DNA from 2 places in the Paenibacillus sp. FSL E2-0190 genome. Region 1 is predicted to be linked to the other one. Evidence: riboswitches for the same ligand, from Rfam matches in the RefSeq annotation. Region 1 holds a riboswitch; the other holds the start of a gene.

The links. A riboswitch is a leader RNA that binds a small molecule or an ion and turns the genes downstream of it on or off. The one in region 1 is predicted to bind cyclic di-AMP.
Region 2: linked by a shared signal. The riboswitch ahead of NST25_RS26255 (alpha/beta hydrolase) and the one ahead of NST25_RS00540 (C40 family peptidase) in region 1 are both predicted to bind cyclic di-AMP.

Annotation. Positions count from the first base shown of each region.
Region 1 covers NZ_CP150306.1:107,817-119,366, forward strand. Annotated here, with positions in the region: gene NST25_RS00500 (ATP-binding protein) at 1-787, shown strand, start outside; gene rluF (23S rRNA pseudouridine(2604) synthase RluF) at 777-1,478, shown strand; gene motB (flagellar motor protein MotB) at 1,591-2,406, opposite strand; gene motA (flagellar motor stator protein MotA) at 2,390-3,190, opposite strand; gene NST25_RS00520 (hypothetical protein) at 3,397-3,690, shown strand; gene NST25_RS00525 (4a-hydroxytetrahydrobiopterin dehydratase) at 3,919-4,206, shown strand; gene NST25_RS00530 (cytochrome c) at 4,289-4,645, opposite strand; gene NST25_RS00535 (GNAT family N-acetyltransferase) at 4,773-5,258, opposite strand; gene NST25_RS00540 (C40 family peptidase) at 5,448-5,900, opposite strand; cyclic di-AMP (ydaO/yuaA leader) riboswitch at 5,945-6,087, opposite strand; gene NST25_RS00545 (C40 family peptidase) at 6,450-6,878, opposite strand; cyclic di-AMP (ydaO/yuaA leader) riboswitch at 6,936-7,074, opposite strand; gene NST25_RS00550 (hypothetical protein) at 7,293-8,123, opposite strand; gene NST25_RS00555 (M1 family metallopeptidase) at 8,135-10,141, opposite strand; gene NST25_RS00560 (YwhD family protein) at 10,245-10,751, shown strand; gene NST25_RS00565 (AbrB/MazE/SpoVT family DNA-binding domain-containing protein) at 10,831-11,304, opposite strand; gene NST25_RS00570 (PBP1A family penicillin-binding protein) at 11,510-11,550, opposite strand, start outside.
Region 2 covers NZ_CP150306.1:5,980,923-5,992,472, forward strand. Annotated here, with positions in the region: gene gtfA (sucrose phosphorylase) at 1-859, opposite strand, end outside; gene NST25_RS26230 (LacI family DNA-binding transcriptional regulator) at 1,232-2,224, shown strand; gene NST25_RS26235 (exosporium glycoprotein BclB-related protein) at 2,425-4,257, shown strand; gene NST25_RS26240 (cysteine desulfurase family protein) at 4,711-5,823, opposite strand; gene mnmH (tRNA 2-selenouridine(34) synthase MnmH) at 5,859-6,896, opposite strand; gene selD (selenide, water dikinase SelD) at 6,955-8,016, opposite strand; gene NST25_RS26255 (alpha/beta hydrolase) at 8,578-9,387, opposite strand; cyclic di-AMP (ydaO/yuaA leader) riboswitch at 9,493-9,679, opposite strand; partial or broken gene NST25_RS26260 (glyoxalase) at 9,941-10,036, shown strand; gene NST25_RS26265 (hypothetical protein) at 10,114-10,287, opposite strand; gene NST25_RS26270 (Nif3-like dinuclear metal center hexameric protein) at 10,372-11,172, opposite strand; gene NST25_RS26275 (alpha-glucuronidase family glycosyl hydrolase) at 11,191-11,550, opposite strand, start outside.

The DNA of each region.
Region 1 (11,550 bases):
GGGTTATCCCCATTCCTTTATTCACGTTTCTCGTGATATGACGGAACGCAATCGAATGGAGGAGCTGCTTAGACGCTCTGAGAAACTAACTACAGTCGGCCAATTGGCCGCAGGAGTAGCTCATGAGATTCGTAACCCTCTTACCACGTTAAAAGGATTTCTACAGCTTCAACAGGAGAAGGAGCTCTTGGTTCCGCTTCATGTAGAGCTGATGTTATCCGAGCTGGAGCGGATTAATCTTATCGTCAGTGAATTTTTAATCCTGGCTAAGCCGCAAGCCGTTCATTTTCAGGAGAAAGATCTTCGCTACATATTAGGTGATGTAGTTTCTCTATTGGATAGTCAGGCTCATCTACATGATATTCAATTTAGTACGAAATTCTCTGAACAACCTGCTACTGTACATTGTGAAGAGAACCAGCTGAAGCAGGTATTTATTAATATTGTTAAAAATGCAATTGAGGCTATGCCTGAGGGTGGCGTCATTTCAATGGAACTGTGGAACTCTGTGGATTGCGTCTTTATTGTAATCAAAGATCAGGGTGAAGGGATTCCAGAGGACGTGCTGCCTAAGCTGGGTGAACCGTTCTTCACGAATAAGGAATCGGGGACTGGTCTTGGGTTAATGATTAGCCAGCGTATTATTCAGGCTCATAAGGGTCATTTGGAAATACAAAGTGAAGTTGGCCGGGGGACAACCGTTATGATTAAGCTGCCTGCAGCTGGAGGGGTTACACCTTGGCTTAACATTAAGGATGAACGGAGTGAAGAACAACGTGAGAATTAATAAATTCATCAGTGAGACAGGATACTGTTCACGCCGAGAAGCAGACAAGCTTGTGGATGCCGGCAGAGTTACGATCAACGGAGAGCCTGCTGTGCTGGGCAGTCAGGCTGTTCCGGGCGATGATGTGCGAATAGATGGTATAGCGCTTGAAACCTCGAGCCAGACGGTCTACATTGCTCTAAACAAGCCGGTTGGGATTACATCAACCACAGAACAGCATATCAAGGGGAATATTGTCGATTTTGTAGGTCATCATGAGCGTATATTCCCGATTGGTCGTCTCGATAAGGATTCGGAAGGATTAATCTTGCTTACTAATGATGGTGATATCGTTAATAAAATTTTGCGGGCGGAAGGCCGGCATGAAAAAGAATATGTGGTTACCGTGGACAGACCCATTACGCCTTCATTTATTACTGGCATGTCGAGCGGTGTGAAAATATTAGGTGAGAAGACGCTGCCCTGTGAGGTCACGCGTATTACGGAGCGTGTCTTCCGTATTATTTTGACAGAGGGCAAAAATCGCCAGATTCGTCGTATGTGCAGCGCTTTTGGCTATGAGGTTCGAAAGCTGCAACGCATTCGGATTATGAATATTCGCCTGGGGGCATTGCAAACGGGAGAATGGCGGGAGCTGTCTGCTGATGAGAAGAAAGAGCTTGGAGCTACGCTGAACTACGAGTTACTGTAGGAATGTTATTACAATGTTACAGGTCCATATAGAATGTAGTACTCGCAACAAAAAAGAGCTGTCCGGGGTCTAAGACCTTTGGACAGCTCTTTTTATTACCTTACGACATCACTTATTCAGCAGAGGGAACAATCCCTGTAAACTCTTTGGATTCCTGATATTTGCGAATAATGGAAACCTCTACCCGGCGATTCTTGCTTCGACCGGTAGCTGTGTCATTATCCGAAATAGGATGATACTCGCCGTATCCAATCGCACTAAATTTGCGCGGATTTAGATTCGTGTTCTGCAGCAAAATCTTCATAAACTGAAGTGCCCGATCCGCACTCAGATCCCAGTTGGATGAATAGTTGCTATTAGAAATTGGAATATCGTCGGTGTGCCCTTGCACTACTACATCATAATCCGGGAATTGCTGCAGCATCGTTGAGATGGATTTAGCTAATTGCCGCGAATCATCCTTAACAATGGCTTGGCCAGAGGCGAACAATGCGTTATCACTGATCGTAATCATTAGCTGAGATTGATTAAGCTTCGTACTGAGCAGATCAGTTAGACCGTTGCTCTTAATATATTGATCGAATTGTTTCTTAAGCTTCTCTAAATCCTCTTGTTCCTTTTGTCGTAGCTTTGCCATTTCTGCTTCTTCAGCTTTCTTGGAGGTAGAGCTACCCATCTTATCATTTTTCCCCAGATCTTCTTGAGTTTTACTAGGCATTGCTGCCCGCTCTTCAAGAATACCTGTACCGCCATTAAGTGCGGAACTGAAGGCTTGACTCATCTCTTCAAATTTCTTGGCATCCGTTGCGCTCATAGAATACATAACGATGAACAGAGCCACCAGAAGAGTCATGAGGTCGGAATAAGGTAACAGCCACGATTCATCGGCATGTTCTTCATGCTCTTCGTGTCTAGTCTTTTTGCTCACCTGATCCACCGTCCTTCTCATTTAACTTAACGCGTTGCGAAGGTGTTAGGAATACAGCAAGCTTCTGATTGATGGCAATAGTAGATACACCGGACTGTATGGACAAAAGACCTTCGACCATCATCATTCGAACTTCGATTTCTTGTTTGGAGAGACGTTTCAGTTTATTAGCAATAGGATGCCATAATACGTAACCTGTAAAGATACCAAGCAAAGTGGCGATGAAGGCAGCCCCGATTGCCGCAGCCAATTTGTTCATATCACTCATATCAGCCAGAGCGGCGATGAGGCCGATAACCGCCCCGAGCACCCCAAGGGTAGGAGCATACATACCTGCCTGTGAGAAAATGAGCGCTCCTGCTTTATGTCTATCCTCTGTGGCGTGGATATCCTCCATGAGGACATCGCGGACAAAATCCTGATCATTTCCATCAATGATCATCCGCATGCCATTCCTGAGGAAGTTATCTTCTATTTCATCGACCTTTGATTCTAGAGCCAACAGACCTTCACGCCGTGTGATAGAAGCCCATTCCATAAACATAGTGATTAATTCGGGTTTACTGATTAATTTCTTTTTGATAAAGATCATTTTGAACAGACTTGGAATCTTTTTGACCTCGTTGAAAGGAAAGGCCATGAAAATAGACGCTGCCGTACCCACCAAGATAATAACGTAAGCAGCAGGTGTGGCCAAAGCATGAAGTGGAGCGTGCTTGAGGATCATGCCCCAGATTACAGCAACCAAACCAAAGATTAAACCAATTATTGTTGAAATTTCCATTTTGCACCTCGTCCGTGAGATTTAAGATGTGTTCCGACAATGCCGCGTATATCATCCTTGAAACAGCGGCAGGGCACTCTGTGCGAAACCGAATTAACGTATATTCTTATTTATCGACATCATTCGGTTTTTTGTGAAGTCATTTTTTCGGCTATAATGGATAAGGTAAGTAATTATTCATCTGTGAAGAAAACGGAGTGATATACGTGGGTGTAAAGCATGGTAGAGATTACGGTGAAATTCTAACAGATTTGACCGAAGCCGTCGGACGAATTTCCGATGGATATTTATTTTTTGAGATGGATCCGGACGAGTGGCAGGAACTACCCCAAGAATCAAAGCTGGAGGTATGGGAAGCATTGGCTGAGGATCTTTTCTTCGCGCTGGGTAATGAACCTATGATTGAGGTGGGGAGCGGCGTAATTATTTACGATAAGGACACGCACCGCATTAATATTTTAGTTGGCGAAGAGGATTTGGCTTCAGTGGTTTTGATTTAGGCGGAGGAGAAGTCTGTACGTAATTTGCCCGTAGTCAGTAGCCCGTGTTAAAATTGATAAAGCCGAGTTATAATCGCTGGGATTTGTGAATACATTAAATCGAAAATATCGCCTTTATCCTGGCACATCCCTTGGACCTCAGAAGCTAAGGGATGTTTTGTTTAAAGCCTAAGACAAGTAAAGGGAACTGCGCACTTTACTGCAATTTTTTGTAAGGGAGGAAACGAATTGTTATTTACGGAAGAGGAACTGCGTGAGGAGATCACCAAGCTAGAGGGCTGGAAGCTGGAAGATAACGTTATGGTACGAAAATATATGTTCAGCCAATATATGAAGGGCATTGCGTTTGTTGATGAAGTAGCCACGATTTCAGAAGCCTTCGATCATCATCCACATATTACGATTGATTATAAAACAGTTACACTGCGACTGGAATCTAATGAAGAAGATGGGATTACGGCTCTAGATCTTCGAGAGGCGCATCAATTTAATGAAGCCTTTGAAAAAAATCACTAGTTTAGCCGAAATCATAAAATAAACGCCCGTGCAGAGATAGTCACCTATCTCATACACGGGCGTTTTTAGTTGCTTGGGTGGGTTACTTTTTCTCTGAGAGCCAGAGTGCGACGTTGGCGATCTCTTCAGGCGCTAGTTTCTCCTTAAAGGAAGGCATTTGGCCACGTCCTTTAGTGACGATGCTATAGATTTCCTCAGCGTCATGCTGGCCACCTTCATTCTGAAGACTTGGTCCAACTCCACCTTGAAGCTGATCGCCGTGACAGGTGATACAGCTGGCTTTCACGGTTGCTTCTGCCTTTGCCGCGTCCAGTTGAACTACCGGCATCGTGGGCTTGTTTTCTTCAGCTACCTCTTCTTTACCCGGAAGTGTAAACATGAGTACTACCGCAAAGGCACAGGCGGCAAAAAACAAACCGCTCATGATCCATTTCTGCATCCCAATTCGTCCCTTCTATGTAAGCTGCTCCCTACATTATAGCTTATGGTGAAGCGTTATCATAGGGTTTGTGACAAAAAAATGAACGAGAATACAATCATTCTTATGAAATATATGGTATTTAATATCATTTGTCATAGACCATGCAATAAAAAGGTTTGTCTCCTGTAGGTGTGCGGCGTTCATACGTATCTGTAATCGTAAATCCACATTTTTGATAAGTTCGGATGGCGCGTTGGTTCCAGGTCAGGACTTCCAGATCTATCTCACGATCAGGATAACGATTCAAGGCTGTCTGGACGATTGCATCTACGAATAGTTTGCCTAAACCATGGCCGCATAGATCGGGGCGCATCCCAACTCCTAAACGAACGACTCCTTCCATCGGGAACAACTGTGCGAATCCGCACAAAACCTCTTGTTCATTTAATATGGAGATATATTGTTCCTCCCGGAGCTGCGGATCACCAAACTCGATGCCAAGAGCCTGCATCTGCTCCCACGGCATCCAGCCATAAATATTATATGGAGGCGTATAGCTCCACTTACAAATAGCTTCTCCGTGAATTGCCTCCATAGGAACTACATGAAAAGTTACCGAGGGATTTATCATAAAGTCAACGATCTCCTTTCACGAGGACATTGCTATATTACTAATTATATACAAAATGGGGGAGGTTCGACTCAGAAACTTTATATGAGAGGAATGTTTTACAAATTATGAGAGGGGTAAATAAGTAATAAGACAAAAAAACAAGCTCTCCTCCAAGAGTTACCTTGGAAAAGAGCCTATGTACGTTACTTATTGAACATCATCATTGTCTTCCGATTCAGCAGCAACCGATTGGTAAGCGTCTGTGCTCATAATGCGCTTAGCACCAACGTAGCGTTTCACGTAGTAGCTATCACTCAGAGAGCTAATCGTAACACCGCGTGAGGTAGAAGCGTGTGCGAACTTACCTTCACCGACATAAATGCCGACATGGGAGACACCTTTGCCACTTGTATTGAAGAATACAAGATCTCCGGCTCTTATATCATCACGGGAGATTGCTGTGCCCATTTGATATTGGGAACCTGATTGGTGTGGAAGGTTAATGCCAATCTTATCAAACACATACATTGTAAATCCGGAGCAATCAAATCCGTTAGTGGATATACCGCCGGATACGTATTTAGTACCGATGGCCTTGTCAATCACTTTATCCATTTTGGAATCTGCGAAAGCGCTTCCTGCTCCGATGGTGAGGATGATGGAAAAGCTTAGTACTGCTGCTGCTAACTTCTTCTTCAAAAGTGTATACCCCTTCCAAATGCCTACGAGGTTAGCTTAAGGGTTCGGTTGAAGGTCCCCTATGACCCCTCTATATAATGGAGGTCAATTCACCCAAAGTTGGTTCCCCCGTTTTCCTAATAGTTAGGAAACTCGGCTCATACTGTTGATTAGGATTAGCTTGTAATCAATACATGACAAAACCTTTGTAAATAACAACTTAATGATTACAAAAATGTTACTAAAATCTCACTGCGCTAATTGTAACAAACAGAAAGCCGCTTGGCAATCGTTTTTAACATATTAATGCAGAAAAATTGGCATTTTTACGGTAGAAAGGCATATGTAAGCGTTAATAATGACCTAATTTTTAATATAATTGCAATTTTTATCAAATAAACGTGTTTCAATTGGGCTCTATTAGTGTAAAAATATATTATGGAAAAAAGAAAAACCCGAATTTGATTACGGGAATAATCAGATTCAGGTTCATATAGTTGTAATTATGAGGTTATAGTTGTGAGGAAGGTTTCAATCGAAGGCTACAGCTTGATAAGCTGAAGTACTCATTACTCTTTTAGCGCCAACATAACGATTGGCCCAGTAGGCCTGACTGAGTGAAGTGATGGTCACTCCACGCGAAGAGGACGATTGTGCGAATTTTCCGTTTCCAACATAAATGCCGACATGGGATACTCCATTGCCAAGTGTGTTAAAGAACACTAGATCACCAGAACGCAGATTGCTTTTGGATACAGCAGTTCCAACGCTATATTGAGCTTTTGATGTACGAGGTAAAGTAAGACCCACATTCTTGAATACATATTTTGTAAATCCAGAGCAATCAAATCCGGCAGTGCTTGTACCTCCGGTTTTATAGGCAACTCCAATAGTCTTTGAGATTACAGTGTCCATCTTAGAGTCGGCAAAGGCGCTTCCTCCACCAATAGATAATGCCATTACAAGTCCTAGCGCCGCAGCGACGCATTTTTTTCTTAAATTATGTCTTTTCAAAAGATGTACTCCTTCCAAGGCCTGCGAGGTTAGCTTAAGGGTTCGGTAGAAGATTCCCTATGATCCCTGTAAAGCGAGATCAATTCACCCAAAATATGGTTCCCCCACTTCCCGGTGCAAAGGAATTAGGCGTGTTAAGCACCAAGAGAATGACGTTTCGACAGTTACACTTACGATAAATACATTTAGTTATGTAGGAATCGTTTCAATTGATTACAAAATTGTTACTAATAGCACAGGACTTATTGTAACAGAGCTTTTACGATTTTGCAAATACTCTTAAGTTATCCGTAATGAGAAAAAGTCCCAGCTCCTGAATACAGGAATTGGGACCTTTTTATTATGTCAAATAAGGTTAATTTATTGTGGAAATGCTTTGCTACACCATAGATGATATTGTGCAGAGATTCCCCACATTTTTAAGAGCGTAGAAGGTAGTGGTGAGATTTGCCGTATTATAAGTGCCGGCAGGCCGGGACAGAACAGACCCGTCAGTCCGCACACTAGCAGTAAGAGCAAGCCTCCCGCACCAAGTACAATGGAAACACCTATAGCAGGAATCAGTGACCGCAAGCAGATGAACAGTGAGGAGAACATTCCTGTACCGCCGGTGTAACCAAACTGCATATATAGAAGAAACAGGCGCACGATAAAAATATATATAAGCCATGCCAATACGTATGGTACTAAATGAAGTAACAAAGTGTAGTTAAACAAAGAGGATAAGAACAGCCCGTACATTTTTGGAGCAAGCCAGTAAAGCGGCAGCAGGGTCAGCACCCATTCGATTAGGCTAAAGACTAAGACAGGTAGTCCATAGATCTTCATGCCAGGGAAAAAGAACAGCCCGCGCTCGCCCTTTCGCTCCTGGTGCAGCTCATGCAGCAATCCTGCCCTTATGAAAGGAGAAAGCAGAAGTCGCAAGACAACAAGTCCTAGAAGCATCCATAACCAAGTGCGTATCGCAGGGTCAGTATTCAAGCTGAACTGTCCCTCGATATAATACAACAGTCTGCCCATACCGCTGCCGCCGGCGTCTTTATCTGGATAGCGCAGTAGAATTGGAATAATAGCAGATCGGATGAAACCATACATAAAGTAGCCCCAGAGCAGTCGGTAGATGAAGAGCAGAATTAAAATATAAAATTGCTCCTTCATGCTTTGCCAGCCGCGGGTTATCGATGTTCTCACAATCATTCACCTCACCAGACAAGAGTTCCGAGCACGGTTTCAAGTAGTTTAGTTACACTTAACGTCCAGCGAGAGAGCGTCTTGGGCTCTATTTCCGCCAGCCTAAAGTTGTTTAAATGTTTGCTCTCCAATAAGATGGAATGCTCAGGGTCAATCTCAGCAGAGAGAAGAGGCTTATCGCTTAACAATTGAAACGTAGTCTCTGCTCCATCACCGTTCCAGACCCGCTGCACCGAAGAGCTGTCGGCGAATGTGAATTTCACGGGAACATCAACGTAATGGCTCCCTTTGTTTGAAATCTTCACTAATGATTCGTAGCTTTGAGCATCGCCGCTGTTATTTTTTTTAAAAGTAATCGTATCTACTGAGAAGTCAGGCGCACCATCACCATAAATATAGTCATCGAAATAGGCCTGCCATGATTTTTTGGTTACCTTCTCAACGACTTTCTGAAAATCTGACGTAGCGGGATGCTGGAAACGGAACTTACGAGCGTAGGAGGACATGATGCTGTTCATTGCTTTGGTACCTACCTGGCGTTCGATATCTTTAAGTACAAGCTTGCCGCGGATATAAACATTTCGGCTATAGGAATCCGCCCCTGCATATTTCCACGTTTCCAGATTTAACGGCTCAGGTATAGTTACCAGGCTGGCCTGTAAAGGCAAATTAGACTTGATACCGTATTCTTGTTCCATAAGTCTGTCTTCGGCATAGGAAGTAAAGCTTTCATCCAGCCAGGCCTCCTCGAATTCATTGCTGGCTACCATACCGTAGAAGTATTGATGGCCGATCTCATGAATGACGGTTCTTTCAAGTGAGGTATCTGGAGAAGAATCCGCGGCCCCAAAGGCTGTAATAAGGGTAGGATATTCCATTCCTCCCGCGCCGTTTCCCTCCTTAGGTGGGACGATAATAGACAGCGTAGAGTAGGGATAAGGGCCATACCATTTGCTGAAGTAGGTCAGGGCAGCCTTGGCAGCTTGAAGGTAACGCTCTTGTAAGTCTTTGTGCAGTGGGTCGAGATACACCTTAATTCGTACTCCAGGCACTTCCGGCGTAGAGAAAGCTTCCTCTGCTACTGTAAAATCAGGGGATGCAGCCCAAGCGAAGTCGTGGACATCATCGGCGTAGAACTGATATATTTTTTGATCTTGTTTGAGCTTGGCATTTTTTACAGGAAATCCGGTCGCAGCCACCGTATAGTTGGAAGGAACGGCAATCGTTACATTAAAGATGCCAAAATCACTGTAAAACTCAGAGGTCCCGTGATACTGATGCAGGTCCCAGCCTTCTTCTTTAACTCCGCGTGTGCCCTTAGGCTCGTATACACTAAGCTTAGGGAACCATTGCCCAGCCATAACGAAGTTACCTGAAGCACCCATGCGAGCAAAGATTTTGGGCAGCTGGACTTCATACTGAAGCTTAAGTGTTACACTTTCCCCACCATTAACAGGCTGAGGGAGATGTACCTTTAGAAGCGTCTTATCGTTGATATTGCCGTCATCAGGTTGAACATATTGCACTCTTTGCATTAGCGAAGTTCCCTCTGTCGTGCGCAGATCGGTCAGCGTCATATTTCCGAAGCCGTTCTCAGGCATGCTGTCGCCTCTGAGCGTCCCCCCGGATTCCTTCATAAAGGTGGTATCTGATGAGGCAAATGCATTTGGATACATGTGAAAATATAAATCACTTACTGGCTTTACTCCGGGGTGTGTCCAGGTTACTGTCTCAGAAGCTTTTAAGGTTTCTGTGTCAGGAACAAGCTGGACATCAATGTGATACTCGACTACCCGCTGGCTTAAAGCCTCCTCTGCCGGGACGGGTGCGCTCTCAGGCAATACCTGCTGTGGTACGGCTGCAGGCGCTGTGCCGCTGGAGGACTTGGCCTCTTTTGAAGCAAAGCTAGTAACAGAAGCTGTTGAGCTATCCCCTGAAAAGGCCCATATTCCTCCTCCCAGCAGCGCGAGGATGGCCAGGGTCGCAAAGATGATGTACTTTAATGACAGTGACTTCATAGTGTGATTCCTCCCGTGACAAGCATCTACGGGATGTATATGTTTGCAATCGCCGCATTATTAGCTAAAATTAAATTATTCGTAAGAGGAAGGGTGTGCACTCGTGGACAACATACAACCGGAGGGCAAGAAACAGATTGCCTTAAATATTGTGAACGCTAAAAGTAAACATAAAGGCTTTGGAGCAGGCTCTATAGATCTCAACAACGTTTCACCTGTCATTATTGATGGTGATGTGGCGGTTATTGATATCGGTGCCATGCATGCCAAGAGCAAGGTGGAAAAAGGAATTAAATTTTCCATGAATCGTGAAGATGTACCGAATGGAAGACAGGTTTGGGTGGTATGGGTAGCGGTAGACCGTACATTGGAAGCTCAATTTTATGGTGGAATCACAGCCTGTGAAATGTGGATTGATACAGAAGCGCGCCGCGGATGGAAAATTCTTGCCGAGCATGTCAATAAGCTGGATGCAGCTCTTAAACGCAAGATCGATGTGGCAGGGCTTGGAGCCATTGAGAAGTCGGCGCTCAAATCCCTTCTGATCTCTCATAATGAAGCATGGTGGAATGCATCCTCAGATGAGCTTAAAGCTGCACTGACTGAATAGTATAGGAGCCTCCAGAAGGGTTATCCGATATAGAAAAAGCTTCGACCTCCGGAAATAGGAGCGTCGAAGCTTTTTTAATTTATGATTTGCTTGTGCTGCTAAGCTTGCGTTTGAGCTGACTCACTCTGGCTTGGCTAATCCCGAGGATTTCTGCAAGTTCTTTTTGGTTGGCATAGGGATGATCTTCAATAGCTTGTTCCAGACGTTGGCACATTTCCTCTGTCTTCGACTTTCGGATGCTGGTGTTGTGCTCAGGTGCCTCAACAACAAAATCCTCACGTGACTCTGGCAATTGAGACATGCGTTCAGGATCGACAATTTCTTTTAGACAGCTGCTACAAATAAACTGCTCTTTATAGTAGGTGACATGGTCGTGGCTTCTGCAAAATGTACACTCTGTCGAGGTGTACTTCCTAAGGACGATGATTTTTTCGTCTAAAACAAAAAATTCGATAGGATCACCAATGTCGATATTACGCGTCATACGGATTTCTGCGGGAACCACAATTCTCCCAAGACTGTCTAAACTCCGGATCATGCCTGTATCCTTCATCCCATGTCCCTCATTTACATCATTATATTTTGGTTTCTAATAACTATTATAGCAGTAATTGAGAGTTAAGAGAATGGGGTAAGCATAATAAATAAAACGGTTACATCCCTTATGTGATAAGTGATATTTGAATTTGGAAATCCTGTTGTTACTACAATATATAACTTATAAAAAAAGAAAAACCCCTTCAATATAAATGAAGGAGCTAATTCAACCACCAGCGTTTAATGTTCTTCCATAGGGAAC
Region 2 (11,550 bases), 1.1 Mb from region 1:
TAGTGAATTGTTTTCTCGGACAGATTTCCAGCCAATGCGCAAGCCGATTTACTTTTCCACTGTATAGAGCATGTAATACCAACATTGGCAGGGCGAAATCATAGACATAATAATCCTTGTCTGCAATCTTCAATTGAATGCTGTAATGCTCATGGATTTCCGGAAGAACAATTACGCCATAAGGCTCCACTACTTCTTTAGACAAATTCAACATTTCCCAAATATCCGGTTCTACGAAAAAGCAGTTGGTACCCATCTTTTTGTTGGCATAGGCAAAAGCGTCCAGCCGGATAATCGATGCTCCTTTATCAGCAAGGAAGGTCAGATTGTCTTTCACGAATTTCTTCGTGGTTTCGGTAGTCACGTCCAGATCGATCTGCTGCTCATCAAACGTACACCAAACCTTTTCCTTCGTCCCATCTTTAAAAGTAACCTCTACGTATGGCGCCCGCGGTTTACGTTTATAAATTAAATCCACATCAACCTCAGTTGGTTCACCGTTAGGCCAGAAATCCTTGTAACGAATAAATAAATCCTTGTATTGCGATGCATCCTTCTTCTCAAGGAAATCTTGAAAGTATGGAGACTGCTGTGAAATGTGATTGATCATGAAATCATACATCATGTAGAACTTCTCGCTCATCTCTTCGATTTCCGCCCAGTCGCCAAAAGCCGAATCAACCTTGGTATAATCCATCGGAGCAAATCCCCGGTCGCCCGAAGAGGGGTAAAACGGCAATAAATGAACCCCACCCACGACTCCTTGCAAGTGTGTATCCAGTACTTCGTTTAGTTCTTTTAAACTGTTTCCCATGCTATCTGCGTAAGTGATAAGCATAGCTTCATTTTTAATCTGCATATTGAGGTTCTCCTTCTATTTCAATTTATACACTCTTGCTTCATAAGGTCTGAGAAATCATCAAACTAATGCAACTTATGAAAGCGTTCTCCTAACAATCTTGTTCCTCCCTAGATGAAGGTTTATTCAAAACCAATTTTATAGATGCGCAAATAATATGTCAAACGTTTTCATATAATTAAATCAATAAAATATGGGTATAATTATTGATTTTTAATATTATATCCATATATTTGTGGTAACGTATAACATACCTATTATAACTATCAAAAACTATCTATGCTTTTACAATTGTTAGTCTCGATTAGTGTCAACAATCCAAGAAAGTTGTAGAATATAGATTAGAGCATTTTATGAAACGGGGATGAGGGTATGGCAAGTATTAAAGATGTTGCCAAGGAGGCGGGCGTTGCTGTAGCTACCGTGTCCAGAGTAATGAACAACCGGGGATATATCAGCAAAGAGACGCGAAAAAAAGTTGAAAAAGCGATGGACGCCTTAGATTATCATCCTAATCAAATCGCCAGAGCCTTACAGAAGAATCAATCCTTTTTTATTGGGATTATTGTTCCAGATTCGAACCACCCTTTCTTTTCCGATCTCATCAAGTATGTTGAAATGAGTGCTAATGAAAAAAACTATAAATTGCTAATATGTAATTCTCTTGACGATCCTGAGAAGGAAGCCAACTATATTAGCATGCTTCGCCAGAATCAAGTAGATGGCATTATCATGTGCAGCCACACCATGAATATTGAAAGCTATAAAAAGGTCCCTTTCCCTATTGTCTCTTTTGACCGTTTTATTTCTTCCAATATCCCTTGTGTGGGATCGGATAATTACCGCGGTGGTGAGCTAGCTACCGAACATTTGATACAGCTGGGCTGTAAACGGTTGCTACATATCTCCGGCCCGCTAGATCTGGATATTCTAGCGAATCGCCGTCGGGATGCTTTTGTCATCACAAGTATGAAACATGGTGTAACTTACGATATTATCGAAGGCGCGCACAACAAGCTTACCTTTGATTATTTTTGGTCCTTTGTCACCGAAAATATCTCTCCGGCCCAACTTCGAGAATATGACGGAGTATTTTGCAGTAATGATATTGTGGCTTATGCTTTATACATTTATGCTGAACAGCAAGGCATTCGAGTGCCCGAGCAACTGAAAATCATCGGTTATGATTACCACAGCTTTACCCGCATGCTTCAGAGTCCTAAATTGACTACCATTATGCAACCTAGTGATCGGATCGGGGTCATGCTGACCAATACTCTCCTGCAAATGATCGAAAGTGCTGACGGAGAGCTAATCAACAACACTACTGTAGACGTAACTCTTATTAAGGGAGAGACTACTTAACGTATCTATTAAAAAGGTAGACTACCGTAATTAGCGGTGGCCTGCCTTTTTTGTATTACTTCATTAATAACGACTTTCAGGAATAACGGCTTTTAGGGCAATTTTTGTAACCACTTCCGCTTCTCAGAATATGCTGATTGGGCAGGTTCCCATTTTTTAAAGGAATGAACAGGAGAAGTTCAAGGAGGAGATATAGAAATATGCCTGATTACAGACCATTTAAAGGCGATGCTATCCTAAACAAGCATGGAAGGATCAGCAGTCCTATTAGAAAGAGGGAGTGTAACGCACTATTAAAAATAGTCACTGATCTCTCTGCAGTGGTGCCCCCCGTACTTACGAATCCCACAACACTTCATATTGCCAATCTCCAAAGAGTGTTAAGAGAACTATTGGAATTCTTGCATACCTCTAAGTTATGCAGCCCTTTTAGAACTGAGCTACTTTCTGTAGTAGAGATAACCATTGTATCGACCGAAGTCAGTCCCTTCTCTGTCGTAAGCGTGGGCACTAATCTTCAACTGTTGTTAACTGAGTTATTATCTTTTATTCTCGCCACGAAGATTGACTCTAATTGTAAAGATCAGCTGATTATTCAGATCAGACATATTCAAGCTTCTATTACACAAGCAATTGGATTACCGATTAAAGGTGTGACTGGACCTCAAGGGCCACAGGGTCCCCAGGGTCCGCAAGGAGCGCAAGGGGTTCCGGGCGCAAAGGGAACCACAGGGGTAGGGCTGCAAGGAATTGTTGCTTTTAATCCTGCACTAAGCCCTACTTATCCAGCAGGTCAAGTAGTAACCTTTAATGGCAGTACCTATATTGCTATTGTTGCTGGACCAACGGGAACACCTGGAAGTTCACCAGACTATTTATTAATTGCTGGTGGCTCCACAGGCCCCCAAGGACCGCAAGGACCACAAGGCCCTCAAGGCCCTCAAGGAACGCCTGGACTTCAAGGACCTCAGGGTCCGCAAGGGGTAGGGCTGCAAGGAATTGTAATCTTTAATCCTGCACAAAGTCCTACTTATCCAGCAGGTCAAGTAGTAACCTTCAATGGCAGCACCTATATTGCTACTGTTTCTGGACCTACTGGAATACCTGGCAGTTCACCAGATTACTTGTTAATCGCTGGTGGTGCGATGGGACCTCAAGGACCACAGGGTGTGCAAGGGATTCAAGGACCAACAGGTGCGCAAGGACCAGCGGGTCCAGGCGTAGGAGCAACTGGAGCGACGGGCTCGACGGGTGCTGCCGGCTTGGCGGGCCCTGCTGGTACAACGGGCGCGACGGGCGACCCGGGCGCGGTCGGCGTTGCCGGAGCTACGGGGGCAACGGGCGCGACGGGTGATCCGGGGGCGGTCGGCGTTGCCGGAGCTACGGGTGCCACAGGGGTGACGGGTGATCCGGGGGCGGTCGGCGTTGCCGGAGCTACCGGTGTAACGGGTGCCACGGGTGATCCAGGCGCGATCGGAGCTACTGGCATTACCGGAGTCACTGGTGCAACCGGTAACGGTGCAATTATTCCGCTGGCATCCGGAGGACCTATTATTATGACCACGGTTTTAGGTGGTTTGGTTGGAACAACAAGCCTTGTAGGCTTCGGAAGTTCAGCCACAGGCATTTCGCTTGTTGGCGGTAATATTGATTTGACAGGTACTCTCCTTGGACCGCTTATCAATTTTGCATTCTCAACTCCTCGAGCAGGAGTAATAACTTCCATTGCCGCTTACTTCAGTAATACCATAGCTTTATCGCTGCTTGGTACTACGATAAATGTAACAGCGCAATTGTACCAATCTGCCACACCAAATAACACATTTACTCCTATTCCAGGCGCAACAGTCCCACTTCCACCTATCACCGGTACTATTAATCTTGGAACTTTTGTCAGCGGAATTACGAATGGTATCAATTTTACTGTAACACCACAGACACGTTTGCTTATGGTATTCTCAGCCACCGCTACAGGTCTTACCCTTGTAAATACAGTCACTGGTTATGCAAGTGCTGGCTTTACGATTGTATAATCACTAAAAAAAAGTTAAAAAAGCATCTGCGATTCCTTTTGAAGGAGGTGGCAGATGCTTTTTTTGTAATATGCGTATTCAACGCTTGATCTTTCGGACTCAGATGCCGCTATTCGTTAATTTATCACTGTTTAGAGAGATTATCGGACCTGAGAGGCACTATTGGGCAGAAATGATACTGAGTAGTGTCTATTTTGTACTAATAACGCCTATGGAGTCCTATAGCAACTCAAAAATAGGAAAATATTGCAAATAAGAGCGCCTGAGTCCGATAGCTACTCCGTTCACTGAGAATCATAATCCGTTCACTGAGAATCATAGTCCATTCACTGGGAGCCATAATCCATTCACTGGGAGCCATAATCCGTTCACTGAGAATCATAGTCCGTTCACTAGAATTCACACTTTGCCACTGTTTGCAAAAACGAACCTCACAACTAATACGATTTCAGCTTATAACAAATACACCTTCAGCTTATCGATGACCTCATCGATTTCCGCTGTAGTCGTATATCGTCCCACACTAAAACGAACCGCTCCCCGTCCAATATTCTCCGACACATGCATAGCCTTTAAAACAGGCGAAATCAACGTTTCACCGGAATGGCACGCTGAGCCAGTTGAAGCCGCCACAGCTTCCAGGGAATCGATAATTTCATGACCCACTGCTCCAAGAAAACTAACGTTAAGGGTGTTAGGCAAGCGCTTGTGTTTATGACCATTCAAATGAATTTTTTCGCCAAAAGACTCCTGCAGTCTTCCATAGAAATACTCCGTAACTTGCTTAACTCTTTTTCTAGAATCAGAGTCAGCAGCAAGCTCACAGGCTTTTCCTAAGCCAATAATGTAGGGTGTATTTTCTGTCCCCGCTCTTCGCCCCTGTTCATGGCCCGCACCGTGTATCAAAGGCTCAATGTGAATGCCGTCCCGAATGTACAATGCTCCAATGCCTTTGGGCGCATATAATTTATGGCCTGCAAGCGTTAGAAAATCCACTCCCAAGTCCGCTACATCGAGGTCTACTTTTCCCGCAGATTGTGAAGCATCTGTATGAATAAGAATGCCCCGTTGGTGGCAGACCTCAGCTATTTCCTTGATCGGCTGGATCGTACCCGTTTCGTTATTAGAGTGCATGATGGAGACCAGAATGGTTTGGTCCGTGAGCTGCTTTTTCACATCGTCAACCTGCACCATTCCATACGAGTCAACAGGTACATAAGTCAGGTTGTATCCCATCTGCTCCAGGTACTGACAAGGTTTAATTACCGCTGGATGCTCAATAGCAGACAGGATAATGTGATTACCTTTATGGCGATACGTTTGGGCTACTCCTTTAATGACAGTATTATTAGACTCACTACCCCCACTGGTAAAAAGCACCTCACCCGGCGCACAATTCAGGAAATCAGCCACCTGTGTTCTTGCCTGCTCTATTCCGAGTTTAGCTTCCCGCCCCAAAGAATGACTGCTTGAAGGATTCCCAAAATGACCGTAAAGATAAGGGATCATAACCTCTGCTACTTCCTTATCTACTGGTGTTGTAGCGTTGTAATCTAAATAGATCATATTAAGTAAAGCCCCCTTTAACCATAACGCGAAACTTATACTTCTTGATGTTTAAAAAAAGAACGCACAGCAGTCTCAGCTTCATCCAGATTATTCACTTTAAAAGTAACTCTCTCAATGCCTTCATACTGAGTGGACGTATAATCGTATCTAGGGTCGTAGTAATACTCTAACAGCAGCGCCACAGCTTCGCCGAACAAATCTGCCTGCAAGCATCGCTCGATTTCTGCCGCAATAGGGATATGAATTCGGGATTTAATACTCCGAAATGCAGAAATACATTGCTCCTTGTATTCTTCTGGCCGATAATCCTCAAGGATTTGCTCCACTCTGGCATGCAAAGGCATCTCAATCCAGATCTGCGTTCCGCTCTCTTTTTGCTCGGCCATAAATGGGGGCATTACTACCTTACCAATCTTTTTGCTCTCCGCTTCAAATAGTACATAAGGAGAATCCCCGATCTTAATTAACTCCTCTAAAAGAAGACTATCGAACGTTTTTTGATTGTTCGCACGAAGGCCAATCTCACCAAAAATAGAACCACGATGACCTGCCATCCCTTCCAAATCCAGAACGGGGTAGCCTTGCGCTTTCAGGCGGTGTAACAGATTGGTTTTACCTGTGCCTGTATTTCCGTGAATCACATAAGACTTCGCCTTACATTCATAGGACTCCAATTCGTCGAGCACCCATTTACGATAAGCCTTATAGCCGCCTATCAGCCGGTAAGCATGAATATCCATTAAAGAGAGTACGGTCGCAGTTGTACGGCTGCGCATACCTCCCCTCCAGCAGAATACAGCTTTGTCTCCTTGAATCGCTGCAAATTCTTTGACAAAAGAAGGCAGTTTTGCCGCAGCAATCTCCAAACCACGTTCTTTCGCGGCCTGCACACTTGTCTGTTTATACAACGTCCCTACTTCAGCCCGTTCCTGATCATCAAAAAAAGGAATATTCAAACTATCCGGCAGCGTTGCATCTTTATATTCAGAAGGAGATCTAACATCAATAATGGTGATCTGCTTCTTGTTTTTTAACACTCTAAGTTCTTCCAGTGTAATGTCCTGAAACAATATGCTCTCTCCTCTGGTGGCTAACCTTCATAATTTGCTCTAAGCTGATATACAACAGTTATTCCACAGCAGCTATAACTGTAATCTGACCCGGATGCTCTTCCGTTACCTCTCCGATCAATGCCGCTTCTACCCCTGCATCTACTAACTCTTTTAGCAAATCTTCGCTTTGTTCAGGGGCCACAGAGATCAGCAGTCCGCCAGAAGTCACAGCGTCACATAGAATATAGCGGCTTAGTTGGTCCATCTCCTCCGGATAAAGAATGCTGCCTTCCAGATGGGCAAAGTTATTCTTAGTGCCTCCTGGAACAAATCCCTGCTCCGCAAGCTCTCTTACTCTTGGCAGCATCGGTACATCGCCTTGACGAATGATCAGGCCCGTGCCGCTCCCTTTAGCCATTTCCGAGGCATGTCCCAGTAGCCCAAATCCGGTAACATCTGTACAAGCATGTACATCATAAGGCTCCATGATTTCAGCCGCTTTTTTATTCAAAGTAGACATTACTGTCGTAAGGCGTGTGGTTTCTTCAGGAGATAGCTGATCCTTTTTAATGGAAGTTGTTAAGATCCCCACACCGATAGGCTTCGTTAGAATCAGCTTGTCTCCCACCTTGGCGCCCGCATTCGTTCTTACTTTGTCAGGATGCACAAGGCCCGTAACGGCCAATCCGAATTTGGGCTCTTTATCGTCGATGGAATGTCCGCCCACAAGAGTAGCTCCTGCTTCCTGTACTTTATCCGCTGCACCGCGCAAAATGTCACCGAGAATGCTTTTATCTAAAACAGAAATAGGAAAGGCCACAATATTAAGCACCGTAAGCGGCTTTCCACCCATCGCATAAATATCGCTTAATGCATTGGCTGCTGCAATTTGACCAAATGAATAGGGATCATCCACGATCGGCGTGAAAAAATCAACAGTTTGCACTAACGCTAATTCATCACTTAAACGATACACCCCTGCATCATCACTAGTATCAAGACCTACAAGTAGATCCGGGTTAGGAACAGTTGGTGGCAGACTACGAATAACCTGCATGAGATCGGCGGGACCGATTTTGCAGCCGCAGCCCCCTTTTGAAGATAATGAAGTCAGTTTTATAGTTTCAGCTTGAGACATCATGACTCAGCTCCTTTAGTATGAATTATCTTAATCTTACACGAGTAGATCGCATTGTACAAAATGCAAGAGTAGCAGATGCGTTGCTTACTACGCCTCCTTCTATACACTTACCATCACTACTTAGGGCCTACTGTTCTTTCCCACGTCTGGTGAGCTATATTTGGTGCTGTGGTAGGGTAGGGACATTAAGTAGCGTTAGTAAAATAACCAAAGGCTGGCTCATTCGTAGATTTCACTACGGATAAGCCAGCCTTTAATTGGATGTCCATTATATTAGGGAAATCCTCCCTAATGTTCATCGATAATCGCTTTAAAATGAGGTTTTTAGGGAATTCCTCCCTAAAAATTCATGCAAATACCCATTTATGGCTAAAAACATCCTATTATTAGGGAGGATTTCCCTAATCTACGTTCTAGGAGCCATAATCTCCTTCATTTTAGGGAGAATTCCCCTAAAGTTCTTCCCAGAAAGACGACCCATAGCCAGCTCATTCCGCCCTGGCTATGGGACGCCTATTTTCTCACTTAAACGCTCGCTTGTGAAGGTCTCCCTATAGATCAGCTAATCTGCTGACTGCCCTGCTGCTTCTCTAAGAAACGTTGAAGAATCGCATTGAATTGCTCCGGTTGGCACAGATTACTTGGATCTAATGCGTTCGGAATAATCGCCAACTGCGCCTGCGGCAGCTGAGACACCATTTCCTTCATACAATTCACTCCAAATTCATTAAAGTCCCCTACAATACACAAAGCGGGACGTTTAAAAGCCTTTAAACATCTGGTGTAATCAACATGGCTCGTAGCCAGCCTTTGCCGATATAACTCCCGGGGGCGTTTGTCCAGCAGTCCTCTTCTAATCTCATTGTAGGCCAGACTCCAGCGCTCTCGGTACATCATCCGAATCGAAGGCAACACCAGCTCGCTTGGGAGATAATACATTAGTAAACTGCAATATGCTGCCATAGTTTGTATTTTCCCTACTATTGTTGATCCGTGAGTCCTACAAAAGCTATCCGCGACCACAATTGCTTTTACACGCTCAGGATATTGTTTGGCAATATGCTGAACGACTAAGCCACCATAGGCGATTCCTACAAAAACTGCTTCACGGATACCTAGGTCATTCAACAGCATAATCAGATCCAGACATTGCGTCTCAATAATCTCATGTGGGGCCTCCAGCAGTTTACCAGACTTGCCATTCCCCCGTAAATCGCACAAAATCACTTTATATTTATCGGAAAAATACTCCAGCTGTGGTTTGAACATACTGTGTGTTAATCCATGTCCATGGATAAACACAACCGGAGTGCCAGTTCCATTGATTTCATAATAGAGCGAAGTTCCGTTCAGTTTAGCGATAGGCAAAGGTAACACCTCTTTCATAATAAATTCTACGACTATATCTGCTTAAAAACGCAGCAAAAAACCACAGAGGGATTCTCTGTGGCTATTCATCACTAAACACGCCATTCATCCTCTCTCCATACGCTTACGAGGTTAGCTGTCGGATTCGGGCAGTGAGAGTTGCCCTACCTGCAGGGATGCATATTATGCACCCGGAACAGGATTCACCCCATAACCAGTGCCGACTCTCACATCGGCTGCCAGTTGTTGGTTCCCCCGCTTTCCAGAAACGGAAATTAAGCGGATTGCTTATGTAATTGTAAATTTAAGATAATTCTCAGTTCTGAGATGAATCATACTCTTGTAAGGTTTTCTTGTAAAGGAGGGCTCTGGTCAAAATAATGTTGAAAGCAATGCTTTTCATTTCATATTAAGCATACTCTTCATTTTCTCTTTCTTTTGCTCTTGTTTACTCGTTTTCTTTAGAAAAACAGCTCTGAAGCAAGCGAAAAAGGGGGTGCTTCACCAGTACTTTCCTATTTAATAAGAAACGACAATCTTCAATACCACTATTGGGCCAGTTTCTGTACCTTGGGGTGTTCGTCGTTTCTATGTCCCCGATCCGTTTGGCAAGCTTGTTAATATTATTTCACATGAACAGCACGAATGATTTCATAAAAAAGAAAAAAGCTAAGCAGAATCAGAGATCTCCCCCTGTCCACTTAGCTTCCTTTTACAATACTATGGCTACAAAAGATCGGCGTTTTTCAATGCATGCTCCCAGCTTGGAAAAAAGAACAGCGCACTTCTCATAAGCTCTGGGTCGCTTTGCTTTACTTGTTTTTTACTGATTGAGCTTCCGTCGCTTTGCAGCTTTTTGATCCGACTTAATACTTCATCAGCCTCCAAAGGAATTTCCATTGAAACACTCCTTTCTCAGTGACCTGTTTCCCTTCATTTTCTCCATAATATGTTTATTTATTCCGCACTCTTAATTTCCCCAGATTAAACCATCTGATAGATGGGTTGTTCAGCAATGAACCGGGTAGGAAGCATGGGATATTTGTCTGCTAAGATTTCAGCTAAATATTTCATCCCCGGTGCTTCACTCTCCGCATGACCTAACATGATGAGCGCTTTAGATCTGCCTTGGTGCCCTGCATCCCGCACATATTCCGGAGTCTCCCACTCTGGTCCCTCTCCAGCGATAATTAAATCAAGATTGTGATCATTAAAAAGCGGAATAGCCATCATCCCGCCTCCCCTGTAACCTATTAATATCCCTACGCGTTTGCAGGACAGAGACAGGTCACCAGCAGCGCGTACATAAGAGATGCCTAGCTTACTTTTAATATACTGAGCAGCTTCCATTACAGTCATAGCAGGAATAGTGAGAATCGTAGCAGCCGCTTGCTGCTCTTCCACATAGTCTGACCAATCCAGCTCTCGCAGCAAACCCATCATAATCCCATCCGGCTCTTGCCGATGCCAATAATCATGATAACGAAAAATAGCTATTGGGGAATGTTCGATCAGACTTTTTTTCGCATGATAAACCGGATCACCTTCTAACCACTCGCTCGCTGCATGATGGCTATAAAATACACCTTCATGCGTGATCAGCAAATTGGCTCCTAACGCTATTGCTTGCTCCACAATATTTTGTGTGGCAGAGAAGGCCGTAATAATCCCTGTGACTTCAGTTTCCGGTTCCCCTGGGTTCAGAATATCCACAGTCCCTTCTATCTGTTCCACAGTTCCCATTAAATCTTTCAAAATCGCTCTAATCGTGAGGCTCACTATCATCATCCCTCGGTTCAAAATCTAATAAATCTTTCTGCCTTTAAGATCCTCAATTCCGCTCTTACGGTAAAAATACGTATTGATCCGATCTCTCCATTCCTGCGCATGCTCTGCTTGCTCTTCAAGACGTTGCTTCACTTGCACATACAATCCACTATCCATGCTGCCTTCAAGTGATTCCCATGTTGCTAGAAGCTGTGCAGCCTGCTCTGCCCCTTCGAAATGAGTATCGTAGATATGTTGTATAACCGTTTGCCCCGATTGCAGAACATGCGTGTATGGAACATGATGGAAGAACAGCAGCAGCTCTTCTGGACAAGACGCTAGATTCTCATAATTTGATGCATTAAGACCCATATACTGTCCGCTATACCCCGTTCC